3 regions of the Methylobacterium sp. 092160098-2 genome follow, and region 3 is predicted to be linked to each of the others. Evidence: predicted binding sites of a transcription regulator. Region 3 holds the regulator's gene; each other region holds the start of a gene.
What was found. Region 3 encodes PhoB, which activates phosphate uptake and scavenging genes when phosphate is short. Its sites were predicted from a motif close to TGTCATNNANCTGTCAT; they were not measured.
Positions count from the first base shown of each region.

Region 1: a site for PhoB is predicted at 1,385-1,401, ahead of PQI07_RS12840 (inorganic phosphate transporter). Genes of this name have one in related genera too.
Region 2: a site for PhoB is predicted at 2,609-2,625, ahead of PQI07_RS13855 (UDP-2,3-diacylglucosamine diphosphatase). Genes of this name have one in related genera too.

Region 1 covers NZ_JAQPZJ010000001.1:2,717,099-2,721,063, reverse strand. Annotated here, with positions in the region: gene PQI07_RS12845 (autotransporter family protein) at 1-1,022, opposite strand, end outside; gene PQI07_RS12840 (inorganic phosphate transporter) at 1,454-3,082, shown strand; gene PQI07_RS12835 (hypothetical protein) at 3,162-3,410, opposite strand; gene PQI07_RS12830 (Ros/MucR family transcriptional regulator) at 3,414-3,788, opposite strand.
Region 2 covers NZ_JAQPZJ010000001.1:2,937,230-2,941,194, reverse strand. Annotated here, with positions in the region: gene PQI07_RS13865 (D-2-hydroxyacid dehydrogenase) at 1-845, opposite strand, end outside; gene PQI07_RS13860 (aminotransferase class V-fold PLP-dependent enzyme) at 949-2,157, opposite strand; gene PQI07_RS13855 (UDP-2,3-diacylglucosamine diphosphatase) at 2,677-3,492, shown strand; gene PQI07_RS13850 (glycosyltransferase family 4 protein) at 3,503-3,965, shown strand, end outside.
Region 3 covers NZ_JAQPZJ010000001.1:4,208,225-4,212,189, reverse strand. Annotated here, with positions in the region: gene PQI07_RS19820 (protein-disulfide reductase DsbD family protein) at 1-2,004, shown strand, start outside; gene phoB (phosphate regulon transcriptional regulator PhoB) at 2,152-2,847, opposite strand; gene phoU (phosphate signaling complex protein PhoU) at 3,036-3,755, opposite strand; gene pstB (phosphate ABC transporter ATP-binding protein PstB) at 3,874-3,965, opposite strand, start outside.

The DNA of each region.
Region 1 (3,965 bases), 1.5 Mb from region 3:
AGGTTGATCGCCGTGCCAGTCACCGCGGCGTTGTTGATATAGGCCGGGTTGGTGAAGGCCTGGGCGAGGTCGTAGGTGGCGAGCGCCCGTCCGCCGATGATGTCCAGGGGGTAGTGCACGCCCAGGACGATGCGGCTGTTGGCGTAGTCGGCCGCCCGGGCTAGCATGCTCTGGTATTGCTGCGGCACCAGCATCGCGAGCAGGATGCCGTCGGTGAACGCGTAGGTGGTGTGCCCGCTCGGAAAGGACGGGTTCGTGGCGATGCCGTTGAGCGCGGTCGGGTCGAAGGTGTTGAACCGGGCCGGCGCCGCCTGGACGGGCCGCGAGGAACCGTAGACATCCTGGCCGGCTTGCGTGTTGGTCACGCCGTAGGCGAGGTCGTAGACGCTGTTGGTCGTGTTCGGCAGCCCGTTGGCGGTGGGCAGGCTGTAGCCCGCCGGCGCCACGGCCGGCACCGCCACGTAGTTGGCCGGGGTCACGCTCGGATTGTTGGCCGCGCCGTTGGCATAGTAGTTCTTGGCGACGCCCAGGTTGTTGCCTGTGAAACCGTAGGCACCGGCCAGCAGATTGACCACGCTGCCCAGGGGTCCGCTCGCGCCCTGCTCGACCCCGCGCTGGTAGATCGGGCCGAGTTGGGCACCCAGGCCGCCGACGAGCTGTTGCGGAACGATGCCGTTGATCGGCGTCTGGGCCGGCAGGCCGCCCGCGAGATTTGCAGCCACGCCGTATGTCCCGAGCCCGGCCGAGGACAGGTCGTTGCGCGCCGAGCCCAGCAGGTTCTTGTCGCTGATCGCGAGCTGCTGCTGGGCGAGCCCCGCGGCGGTGTTGATCGCGATCGACTGCGCCAGGTTGAGCTGCAGCGTCTGCTGACCGGTCGCCGTCGTGTTGAGCGTCAGGTACGGCGCCAGCAGATTGAGGACATTGACGTCCGAAGCGGTCGTGTTGGCCGTCTGTGCCTGCGCGCCCGGTCCGAAGGCAGCGACCGCCAACGCCACGATCGAGACGCCATATCGAAATGTCATGCCAACCCCCAAAGCGCGCGGCGATTCAGCCTGCGAGCCGGAGATTTAGCGAACTCTACGCGCTCGCCTTCGTCATAATCCAGTCACAAATCTAAAAGCTTACATTTGTATCCTGCCAGCAACAGGATCAAAACTTTGCCGGCGCAAATCATATCATGACTCATCTTCGTCTTAACCTTGCAGCGCGTGCCGTCATGACATGAGGATCGGGGCGATGGCCGTCCGTCATCGCAACGGGCCCGGCACAGACCGCCCATCCTCGGCGGCCCGAACACTGGGACGGCCCGGACACTGGGGACGGGACGAAATCCCGCAAATCGCTTCGGCCGGATGCCGTTGCGCGAGGCTGGACGCGGGATCGACGTCACCCGACCGTCACGGGCACATTTTAATCCCGGCTCACCATCACGAATGATTCCGCGCGAGGGTTCATGTCCGATTCCGCCGTGGCGCCGTCGGGGGCGGTCGCAGGCCGGCAGGTAGGGGGCCCGCGCCTCGACCACGGACTGCATCTCGGCGGGGTGGTCGCCTTCCTCCTCGTGCTGGTGGCGGGCCTCGGCTACGCGGTGGTGAGCCTGATCGCGGACATGAACGCCGTCGGCGAGGCGCCCCTCGCCTACGGCGCCTTCGCGCTGCTCGGCCTCGCCTTGCTGATCGCCCTCGCCTTCGAGTTCGTGAACGGCTTCCACGACACCGCCAATGCGGTCGCCACGGTGATCTACACCCACTCGATGCCGCCGCTCGTCGCTGTGATCTGGTCGGGCGTCTTCAACTTCCTCGGCGTGATGCTCTCCTCGGGCGCCGTGGCCTACGCCATCGTGACGCTGCTGCCGGTGGAGCTGATCCTCAATGTCGGCTCGCATGCGGGCTACGCGATGATCTTCGCGCTGCTGCTGGCGGCGATCCTCTGGAACCTCGGAACCTGGGCGTTCGGGCTGCCCAATTCCTCGTCCCACGCGCTGATCGGCTCGGTGCTCGGCGTCGGCCTCGCCAACCAGCTGATGAACGGCGGCGACGGCACCGCGGGCGTCGACTGGAGCCAGGCCCTCAACGTCTTCAAGGCGCTGCTGTTCTCGCCGGTCTGCGGCTTCGTGCTGGCGGCGCTGCTGCTGCTCGCCCTGAAATTCGCGGTGCGCCGCAAGGATCTCTACGCGGCGCCGAAGGGCGAAGCGCCGCCGCCCCTGTGGATCCGCGGCCTGCTCATCCTCACCTGCACGCTGGTCTCGTTCTTCCACGGTGGCAACGACGGGCAGAAGGGCATGGGCCTGATCATGCTGATCCTGATCGGCGCCGCCCCCACCGCCTACGCGCTCAACCGCACCATGGCGGACGACACGACGCCCGCCTTCGTGCAGGCTTCGACGGCGGCGGGCGCGGTGTTCTCCGCCCGGGCGCCCGGCGCGGAGGTGCCGGACGCCGCCGCCGCGCGCCGGACCGTGACGGAAGCGCTGAAGACGAAGGACCTGAACGCGCCGCCCGTCTACGCCGCGCTGGCGGCGCTCGCGAACGACATTGCCGCCAGCGTGAAGAATTACGGCGCGATCCGCACGGTGCCGGCCGCCCAGACCCAGAACCTGCGCAGCGACATGTACCTCGCCGCCGACGCGGTGCGCGTGCTGCCGGGCTCCGGGGCCGATCTCTCGGAGGCCGACAAGGCGACCCTCAAGCGCTACGCGGGCCTGCTCAACGACGGCACGCGCTACATCCCGGGCTGGGTCAAGGTCTGCGTCGCCCTCGCCCTCGGCCTCGGCACCATGGTCGGCTGGAAACGCATCGTCGTCACGGTGGGCGAGAAGATCGGCAAGACCCACCTGACCTACGCGCAGGGTGCCTCGGCGGAGATCGTCGCGGCCGGCACGATCGGGCTGGCCGAACTCTACGGCCTGCCGGTCTCGACCACCCACATCCTGTCATCCGGTGTCGCCGGGACGATGGCGGCCAACGGCTCGGGCCTGCAGATGGCCACCGTGCGCAACATGGCACTCGCCTGGATCCTGACCCTGCCGGCGGCGATCACCCTCGCGGCCGTGCTGTTCTACCTCCTGCGCCACATGTTCTGATCCGGCGTCTGGCCGGCTGGCCGGAGACCGGGCGTCATCCCATGGGGAGCAGCCCGGTCTCCGGCTTCCGTCGGCCCCCTCAGGAACCCGCCATCGCCCGCACGAAGGCCAGGCAGGTCCGGCGCGCGGCCGGATTCTCGATCGCCACGAACGCCGAGACGAGGTCGGCCGCCTGGGCGATGGCCGTATCGGGCCGGTCGGCATCCGGGAAGAAGCTCGCCACCGGCACGTCGAGAATCCCGGCGATGCGGTACAGCGCATCCTTCGAGGCCGCCCCGGGGGGAGGCTTGTGGGTCCGGGCGGGACCCGGGGACGAGGCGGGCACCATCACTCACCCCGCCTTGTGGCCGAGCTGGATCGCCCGGGCGATCTCGGAACGCCGAGCCGCATAGCCCGGGGCGACCATCGGGTAATCGGCCGGCAGGCCGTACTTGGCCCTGTAGCGCTCGGGCGTGAGGCCGTGGGCGGTCAGGTGGCGCTTCAGGGTCTGGTAGGCGCGGCCGTCGATGAAGCTGATCAGGCCCGCTTCCTGGATCGAGGCGTCGACCTGCTCCTGGCTCAGGCCGCCTGCCCCCGAACCCGACGGGTCGCGGCGGAGGACTGCGATCGCCGAATGCACTTGGTCGATGAGAGCCGGCAGGGCCCCGACGTCGATCGCGTTGCGCGAGACGTAGGCGGCGACGATGGCGCCGACCTTCTCCAACATGAACGTTGAACGGGCTGCGCTGAGGTTATCCATAGGAGACATCACCATTGAAAGGCCCGGCACCATGCGCCTGATCCACGACTGCCGGTCGGGGTGAACCGGGACCGCAGGCGTTGATCAGGGTGCCGGATGGAAGGCCGGAGAATCGCTACCTCAAGTTGATATCGCGCCAATTCT
Region 2 (3,965 bases), 1.3 Mb from region 3:
GCGACGTGCGGCGTGACGATCAGGTTCGGCAGGTCGGCCTCGCACAGGATGTTGCCGTCCTTGGGCGGCTCCTGCGCCACCACGTCGAAGCCGGCGCCCGCGATGGTGCCGTCCTTGAGCGCTTCGAGCAGGGCCGCCTCGTCCACGAGCCCGCCCCGGGCCGTGTTGATGAGGATGGCGCTCTTCTTCATCTTCTTGAATTCGGCCGCGCCGATCATCCCCTTGGTCTCGGGGGTCAGCGGCACGTGCAGCGTGATCACGTCGGACTGCGTCAGGATCGTCTCGAAATCGACCAGCCCGTCCTGCGGGAACACGTCGTAGGCGATGACCGTCATGCCGAGCGCCTCGGCGCGCTTGGCGATCGACTTGCCGAGCGCCCCGTAGCCGACGATGCCCAGCGTCGAGCCGGCGATGTCGTAGATCGGGTAGTCGAAGTAGCAGAACTGCTTGGACTTCGCCCAGTCGCCCCGCTTCACCGAGTTCGCGTAGGGCACGATCGCCCGGCGCAGGGCGAACATCAGCCCGACCACATGCTCCGGCACGGTGTTGAAGGCGTAGTTGCGGATGTTGACGACGGTGATGCCCTGCGCCTTGGCCGCGGCCTTGTCGACCACGTCGGTGCCGGTGGCGGCGACGGCGATCAGCTTCAGGTCGGGGAGCTGCTTCAGCGTCTCGGCCCGCATCGGGACCTTGTTGATCAGCGCGATCTCCGCCCCCTGGAGGCGGGAGACGATCTCTCCCGGCGTCCAGGTCGAGTCGTGCTCGACGTATTCGTGCGGGAAGTTGAACGGTCGGACCCTGGCATCGAGGGATTCACGATCCAGGAACACGATCTTCTTGGTCATAGGACCCCTCTCGTACGACGGGCAGTTTCCTCGATAGTCTTGTTCTTACTTGCGCGTCGGGGCGGGCCCGGCAACCCGGCCCCGCCCCGATCGCGTGCGCCGATTACGCCTTATGCAGCGGATTCTCGCGCAGATAGCTGGAGGCGGCGGCGACGCCCGAGCCCGGCGTGACCTTGATGCCGCAATCGATCATGGCCATCTCGGCGCCCGCGATGGCGCCCAGCAGCGAGAGCTCGTTCAGGTCGCCCAGGTGGCCGATGCGGAACACCTTGCCGGCGACTTTCGAGAGGCCGGCCCCGAGCGACAGGTTGTAGCGCTCGTAGGCGTGGATGATCACCTTGGCGGCGTCGGCGCCCTCCGGCACCACGATCGCCGTGACCGTGTCGGAGTTCCACTTCGGCTCCTTGGCGCAGGGCTTGAGGCCCCAGGCCGCCACGGCCTGACGGGTCGCCTCGGCGAGCACGTGATGGCGGTGGTAGACGTTCTCCAGCCCCTCCTCCTTCACGATCGCCAGGGCCTCGCGCAGGCCGTAGAGCAGCGGCAGGACGGGGGTGTAGGGGAAGTAGCCGGTGGCGTTGGCGGCCAGCTGGTCCTTCCAGGCGAAGTAGGCATGGCCGAGCCGGTCGTTGCGGCCGGTGCCGCCCTCGGCGATCTTGAGCGCCTTCGGGCTGATGCAGATCAGGCCGAGGCCGGCCGGCAGCATGAAGCCCTTCTGGGAGCCCGCGATGGCGCAGTCGACCTTCCAGTCGTCCATGTAGAACGGCAGCGAGCCGATCGACGAGATGCCGTCCACGAACAGCAGGGCCGGGTGGCCGGCGGCGTCGATCGCCTTGCGCACCGCGCCGATGTCGCTGGTGACGCCCGTGGCGGTCTCGTTGTGGACGACCATGACGGCCTTGATCTTATGGTCCTTGTCGGCGCGCAGGGCCTCCTCGATCTTCTGCGGATCGGCGCCGGTGCCCCACTCCTCCTCCTGGACGACCACGTCGAGGCCGAGGCGCTGAGCCATGTCGACCCAGAGGTGGCTGAACTGGCCGTAGCGCGAGGTCAGCACCGTGTCGCCGCGGCAGAGGGTGTTGGACAGGGCCGATTCCCAGATGCCGGTGCCCGAGGACGGGAACAGGATGACCGTCCCGGCGGTCGAGCCGAACACCATCTTGGAGTCCTGGAGCAGCGGCTTCACCAGCTCGGGGAAGCTCGGCGAGCGGTGATCCTCAGACGGCACGTGCATGGCGCGCAGGACGCGCTCCGGGATGTTCGTAGGGCCGGGAATGAAGAGGTGGTTGCGACCGGGGCGCCGGGTTGCGGCCATGATGTTTCCTCCGAAAAATCCATTGTGCGCGGGCGTGAACCCGCGCCGGGTTGTCCAAGCGTCCTCAGGGAGTCGGTCCGGCGCCGTCGAAAGCGGCTCGCGCCGCGCCCCCTCGAACGCCATCCTCTGCCGTGATCGGGGGGCCTCCGCGGAGCGGCAGGCGGCCTCACGCCGCTCGCGTCGCGGCACGCCCCCGCGCGCCGGTCGCCTCCGAAATGCCGTCCCGTCCAACGGCCTCAGGGCCGTCCTCGCCGCCTTCCTGTCAAGGTCCGGCCGAACTCGTGCCGAGCCGCCGGTTCCTGGTATTATGAGCGGGCGAAGCTCGAAAGGAAAACCGGAAAAACTTCCAGAACTTGGCAAAAAAATTTTTTGTGCGGCGCAACGAAGCCGAGGTCCGGTTGAGATGCTTTGCGGCGCCGCAACGCGGACGGGTGGCCCCGCCGGGACTCCGCGTCATCAAACTGAGATGGGATCGCGCTCTGGATCCCGGCACCGTTCAGCCGCCGGGAGAGGGTTGCCGTGGCCGAGGTTGAGGAGATGCCGGTCCGCGTGCGGACGCTGTTCCTGTCCGACCTGCATCTCGGAACGCGCGGCTGCCAAGCCGGTCTGCTTCTGTCGTTCCTGAAGGATTACGACGCCGACACGATCTATCTCGTCGGCGACATCGTGGACGGGTGGCAGTTGCGCTCGGGCTGGTACTGGCCGCAGGAGCACAACGACGTGGTGCAGAAGCTCCTGCGCAAGGTCCGCAAGGGCGCGCGGATCGTCTACCTGCCCGGGAACCACGACGAGTTCCTGCGCGACTATGTGGGCACGAGCTTCGGCGGCATCGAGCTGGCCGAGACCGCGATCCACGAGGCGGCGGACGGCAAGCGCTACCTCGTGATCCACGGCGACCAGTTCGACATGGTCGTGCGGCACTCGCGCTGGCTCGCCCATCTCGGCGACGGCGCCTACACCCTGGCCCTGTCCCTCAACACCCTGATCAACAAGGTGCGGCGGCGCCTCGGCCTGTCCTACTGGTCGCTCTCCGCCTGGGCGAAGCTGCGCGTGAAGAACGCCGTGAGCTTCATCGGCCGCTTCGAGACGATCCTGGCCGAGGAGGCGCGCCGCCAGGGTGCCGACGGGGTGATCTGCGGCCACATCCACCATGCGGCGGACCGGCCGATCGGCGACCTGCGCTACCTCAACACCGGCGACTGGGTGGAATCCTGCACCGGTCTCGTGGAGCATTACGACGGCCGGATCGAGGTTCTGCACTATCCGAGCCTCCTGCGGGCGCAGGCGGCCGAGGCCGTGCCGCATCCCCTGGCGGGCCGGCGCGCGGTGGCTTGAGGGCACCGCCGTGAAGCTTCTGATCGCCAGCGACGCGTGGCATCCCCAGGTGAACGGCGTCGTCCGCTCCCTGGAGCAGATGGTCCGCCGCGCCCCGGAACACGGCTTCGCGACGGCCCTGCTCTCCGTGGCGGATTTCCGGTCGCTGCCGCTCCCGGGCTATCCCGAGATCCGCCTCGCCTATGCCAGCCGGGAGCGGGTGGCGGCGCGCTGGACGGCGGAACGGCCGACCCACGTGCATATCGCCACGGAGGGGCCCGTGGGGTTGGCCGTGCGGCGCCATTGCCTGGCGCACAACCTGCCGTTCACGACGAGCTACCACACCCGCTTCCCGGAATATCTCGCGGCCCGCGCGCCGGTGCCGGAAGCGTGGTCCTACGCCTATCTGCGCCGGTTCCACGGCGCGGCGCGGGGAACGATGGTCAGCACCGCCTCGCTCCAGGGTGAACTGGCGGCGCGGGGATTCGGCCGGC
Region 3 (3,965 bases):
CGGATGCAGATCAAGCCCGGCTGGCACGTCTACTGGCGCAACCCGGGCGATTCCGGACTGCCTCCGGAGGTGACCTGGACCCTGCCGGCCGGCTTCAACGCCAGCGCGATCCGGTGGCCGGCGCCGGAGCGCATCCCGATCGCGACCCTCATGAATTACGGCTACGAGGGTGAAGTCACGCTCCTCGTGCCCGTGACGCCGCCGCCGAGCCTCGACCCGGCCAATCCCGTTCAGATTCAGGCGAAGCTGACCTATCTCGTCTGCGAGACCGAGTGCGTCCCCGGTTCGGCCGATCTCGCCCTCACCCTGCCGGTGGGCAAGGCCGAGCCGGACCCGGCCAACGCCGCGCTGTTCGCGCGCGCCCGGGCTGCCCTGCCCGCGCCGGCGCTCTGGCCCCTGCGCCTGTCGAGCCAGGGCGACACGCTGCAGCTCGATTTCGCCGCGACCGGCCTGAAACCCGAATCCATCCGGAACGCCGCCTATTTCCCCTATGCCGAGACGGCGATCGACAACGCCGCCGCGCAGGTGATGACCGTCGACGAGACCGGTCTGCATCTGACCATCGCGCGCAGCAGCCCGACCGATCCTTTGCCCGCCGCCCTGCCCGGCGTCCTGACGATCGACGAGGTCGGTACGGACGGCACCCGCCGCCTCGCCTTCGCGTATGGTGACGAGCCGGTGCTTCCTGCCGTCGCGGCCGCGTCGAGCGCGCCGAATCCGGCCGGAGCCCCGCCGGCCGCCGCCGAGTTCGACGCGCTGACCCTCGCGACCGCCGCGGCCTTCGCCTTTTTGGGCGGCCTGATCCTCAACCTGATGCCCTGCGTCTTCCCGGTGCTGTCCATCAAGGTGCTGAGCCTCGTGCGGCATGCCGGCGAGGGCCCGGCGCGGCTGCGGCTGCACGGCCTCGCCTACACGGCCGGCGTGCTGGCGAGCTTCCTCGGCCTCGCATCCCTGCTGATCGCCCTGAAGGGCGGTGGGGCCGCGATCGGCTGGGGCTTCCAGCTGCAATCGCCCGCCATGGTCGCAGCCCTCGCCTATCTGCTGTTCGCTATGGGCCTGAGCCTGTCCGGAGTGGTCCATGTCGGCGGCCGGCTCGCCGGCCTCGGAGACGGCCTGACCCGGCGTGCCGGCCTGAGCGGCTCGTTCTTCACGGGTGTGCTGGCGACCCTGGTGGCGACCCCCTGCACGGCGCCGTTCATGGGCTCGGCGGTGGGCTTCGCGCTGACGCAGAGTGCCGGTGTCGCGCTCGCCGTCTTCGCGAGCCTCGGCCTCGGCCTCGCCCTGCCCTTCCTGGTGCTGACCCTCTGGCCGCCGGCCCTGCGGGCGCTGCCGCGGCCGGGCGCCTGGATGGAGACCCTCAAACAGGTCCTGGCCTTCCCGGTCTACGCCACCGTGGCCTGGCTGATCTGGGTTCTGGCGCAGCAGGTCGATCCGCGTGGGCTGCTGGCGGCGCTGATCGGCCTCGTCCTGGTGGGCTTCGCCGCCTGGGCCTGGGAACACGGCCGCGCCGCCGCGCCCGGGGCGGGCCGGGTCGCGCGGGTCGCTGCGGCCCTCGCGCTAATCGCCGTGTCGGCCCTCGCCGTGACCCTTCCGCGGGACCGCGCCGCGCCGTCGGCGCAGGCCGCCGCCGACGGGGTCGAGCCCTTCACTCAAGCGCGTCTCGACGCCCTGGTGGACGCGCACCGCCCCGTCTTCGTGGACATGACCGCCGCGTGGTGCATCACCTGCGCGGTGAACGAGGCGACCTCGCTCAACACCAAGGCCGTGCGGGCCGCGATGGCCGAGCGCGGCGTGACCTACATGAAGGGCGACTGGACCAACCAGAATCCCGAGATCACCCGTCTGCTGGAGAAGCACGGGCGCAGCGGCGTGCCGCTCTACCTCCTCTATACCGGAACCGGAGCGCCTCAGGTGCTTCCGCAGATCCTCACCGAGGGGACGGTTCTGGCGGCGCTCGACGCCGTGCCGGTCGCGTCCGGCCGGAGCGCGGCGCTGACCCGCTGAATCTGCGCGAGGCCCGGGGGGCCGCCGGGCCTCGCAGCATCCGCCGGCCTCGAACGTCCCTGGCTCCCTTCGCTGCAAGCGGGCGGGCGGCGCGGCCGACCGGCCTCCGGCCCGGAACCCTTTGTCCCGGAACGCTTCGCGCCCCTCTCAAGCGTCGAGCGAGAACGTCTCGTCGAAGGCGTAGCCCGAGCCGCGGACCGTACGGATCGGGTCGGCTTGGCGCGGGCCGTTCAGTGCCTTGCGCAGCCGCCCGACATGGACGTCGACCGTGCGCTCGTCGATGTAGACGTCGTGTCCCCAGACCCCGTCGAGGAGCTGCTCGCGGGAGAAGACACGGCCCGGCGCCAGCATCAGGAATTCCAGCAGACGGAACTCTGTGGGGCCGAGATGCAGCTCCTCGCCGCCGCGGCGGACGCGATGGCCGGTGCGGTCGAGTTCGAGGTCGCCCGCCGCCAGCCGGTCCGAGACATGGGCGGGCTTGGCCCGGCGGAGCAGCGCGCGGATCCGGGCAAGCAGTTCCGGGACGGAGAACGGCTTGACGATGTAGTCGTCGGCGCCCGTCCCGAGACCGCGGATCCGGTCGCCCTCCTCGCCCCGGGCAGTGAGCATGATCACGGGCAGCCGCTCGGTCTCCCGGCGCGCCCGGATCCGCCGGCACAGCTCGATGCCCGACAGGCCGGGCAGCATCCAGTCGAGCAGGACGAGATCGGGGATCCGCTCCGCCAGGAGCAGCTCCGCGTCGTCGCCCCGAGCCGCGGAATCCACCAGAAAGCCCTCGGCTTCCAGATTGTAGCGCAGCAGCGTGGTCAGCGCCTCCTCGTCCTCGACGATCAGGACTTGCATGCTCACGTTCGAAGATCCGTTCACGAAGCGGCGCCATACGGCCTGCAGGCGCGCCGACTCTCCTTGGAGTTGGCGGGCAGGCAGAGGGTGCAGGAGGCGCCGCTCAGCCTCAACCCGCACGCTCCGATTCTCCGGCGGCGCCCCACAGGAGCGCGCGCAGGCCGACGCCTGGACCGGGGGCGGCCCGCTTACGGAGCCGGCACCCCGTCCACGGTCGCATAGTTCGACGCATCGTTCTTCGGCCGGTCGCCCGCCAGGGCCTCGCCCGTGGCGAGATAATGGATCGTCTCGGCGATGTTGGTGGTGTGGTCGCCGATCCGCTCGACGTTCTTGGCGCAGAACAGAAGATGCGTGCAGAACGAGATGTTGCGCGGATCCTCCATCATGTAGGTCAGGAGCTCGCGGAACAGCGAATTGTACAGGGCGTCGATCTCGCCGTCCCGCTCCCAGACATCGTGGGCTGCCTGGACGTCGCGGCTCGCATAGGCGTCGAGAACGTCCTTGAGCTGGCCCTCCGCGAGGTCGCTCATGTGGCGCACGCCGAGAACGATCTTCTGGGCCGGCGCCTGATCGGAGATCGCCACCACCCGCTTGGCGACGTTCTTGGCGAGGTCGCCGATCCGCTCGAGGTCGCCGGAGACGCGGATCGCCGAGATCGTCTCACGCAGATCGATCGCCAGGGGCTGACGCCGGGCGATCAACAGCACGGCGCGCTCCTCGATGTCCCGCTGCAGGGCGTCGAGGCGCTTGTCGGCGACGATCACCGCCTGGGCGAGCGTGTCGTCCCGGCGCACGAGGGCGTCCGTCGCCTCCGCGGTCATCTTCTCGGCCACGCCGCCCATCTCCGAGATCGAGCGACGCAGGTTCTCCAGGTCGGTGTCGTAGGAGGTGACGATATGGCCGGGCATGGCGAATCCTTCGATGGGTCCCGGGGGCGGCGCTCCGGGGAGGCCCTCGGGGACCCGCCGGCCCTCCGCGGATGCGGCGACCGGACGGCCTTCCCCGAGACCGGAGCGTCCAGGCAGACTAGCCGAACCGGCCGGTGATGTAGTCCTGGGTGCGGCGTTCCGTCGGGTTCATGAACATCCGGTTGGTCGGACCGAACTCGATCAGCTGGC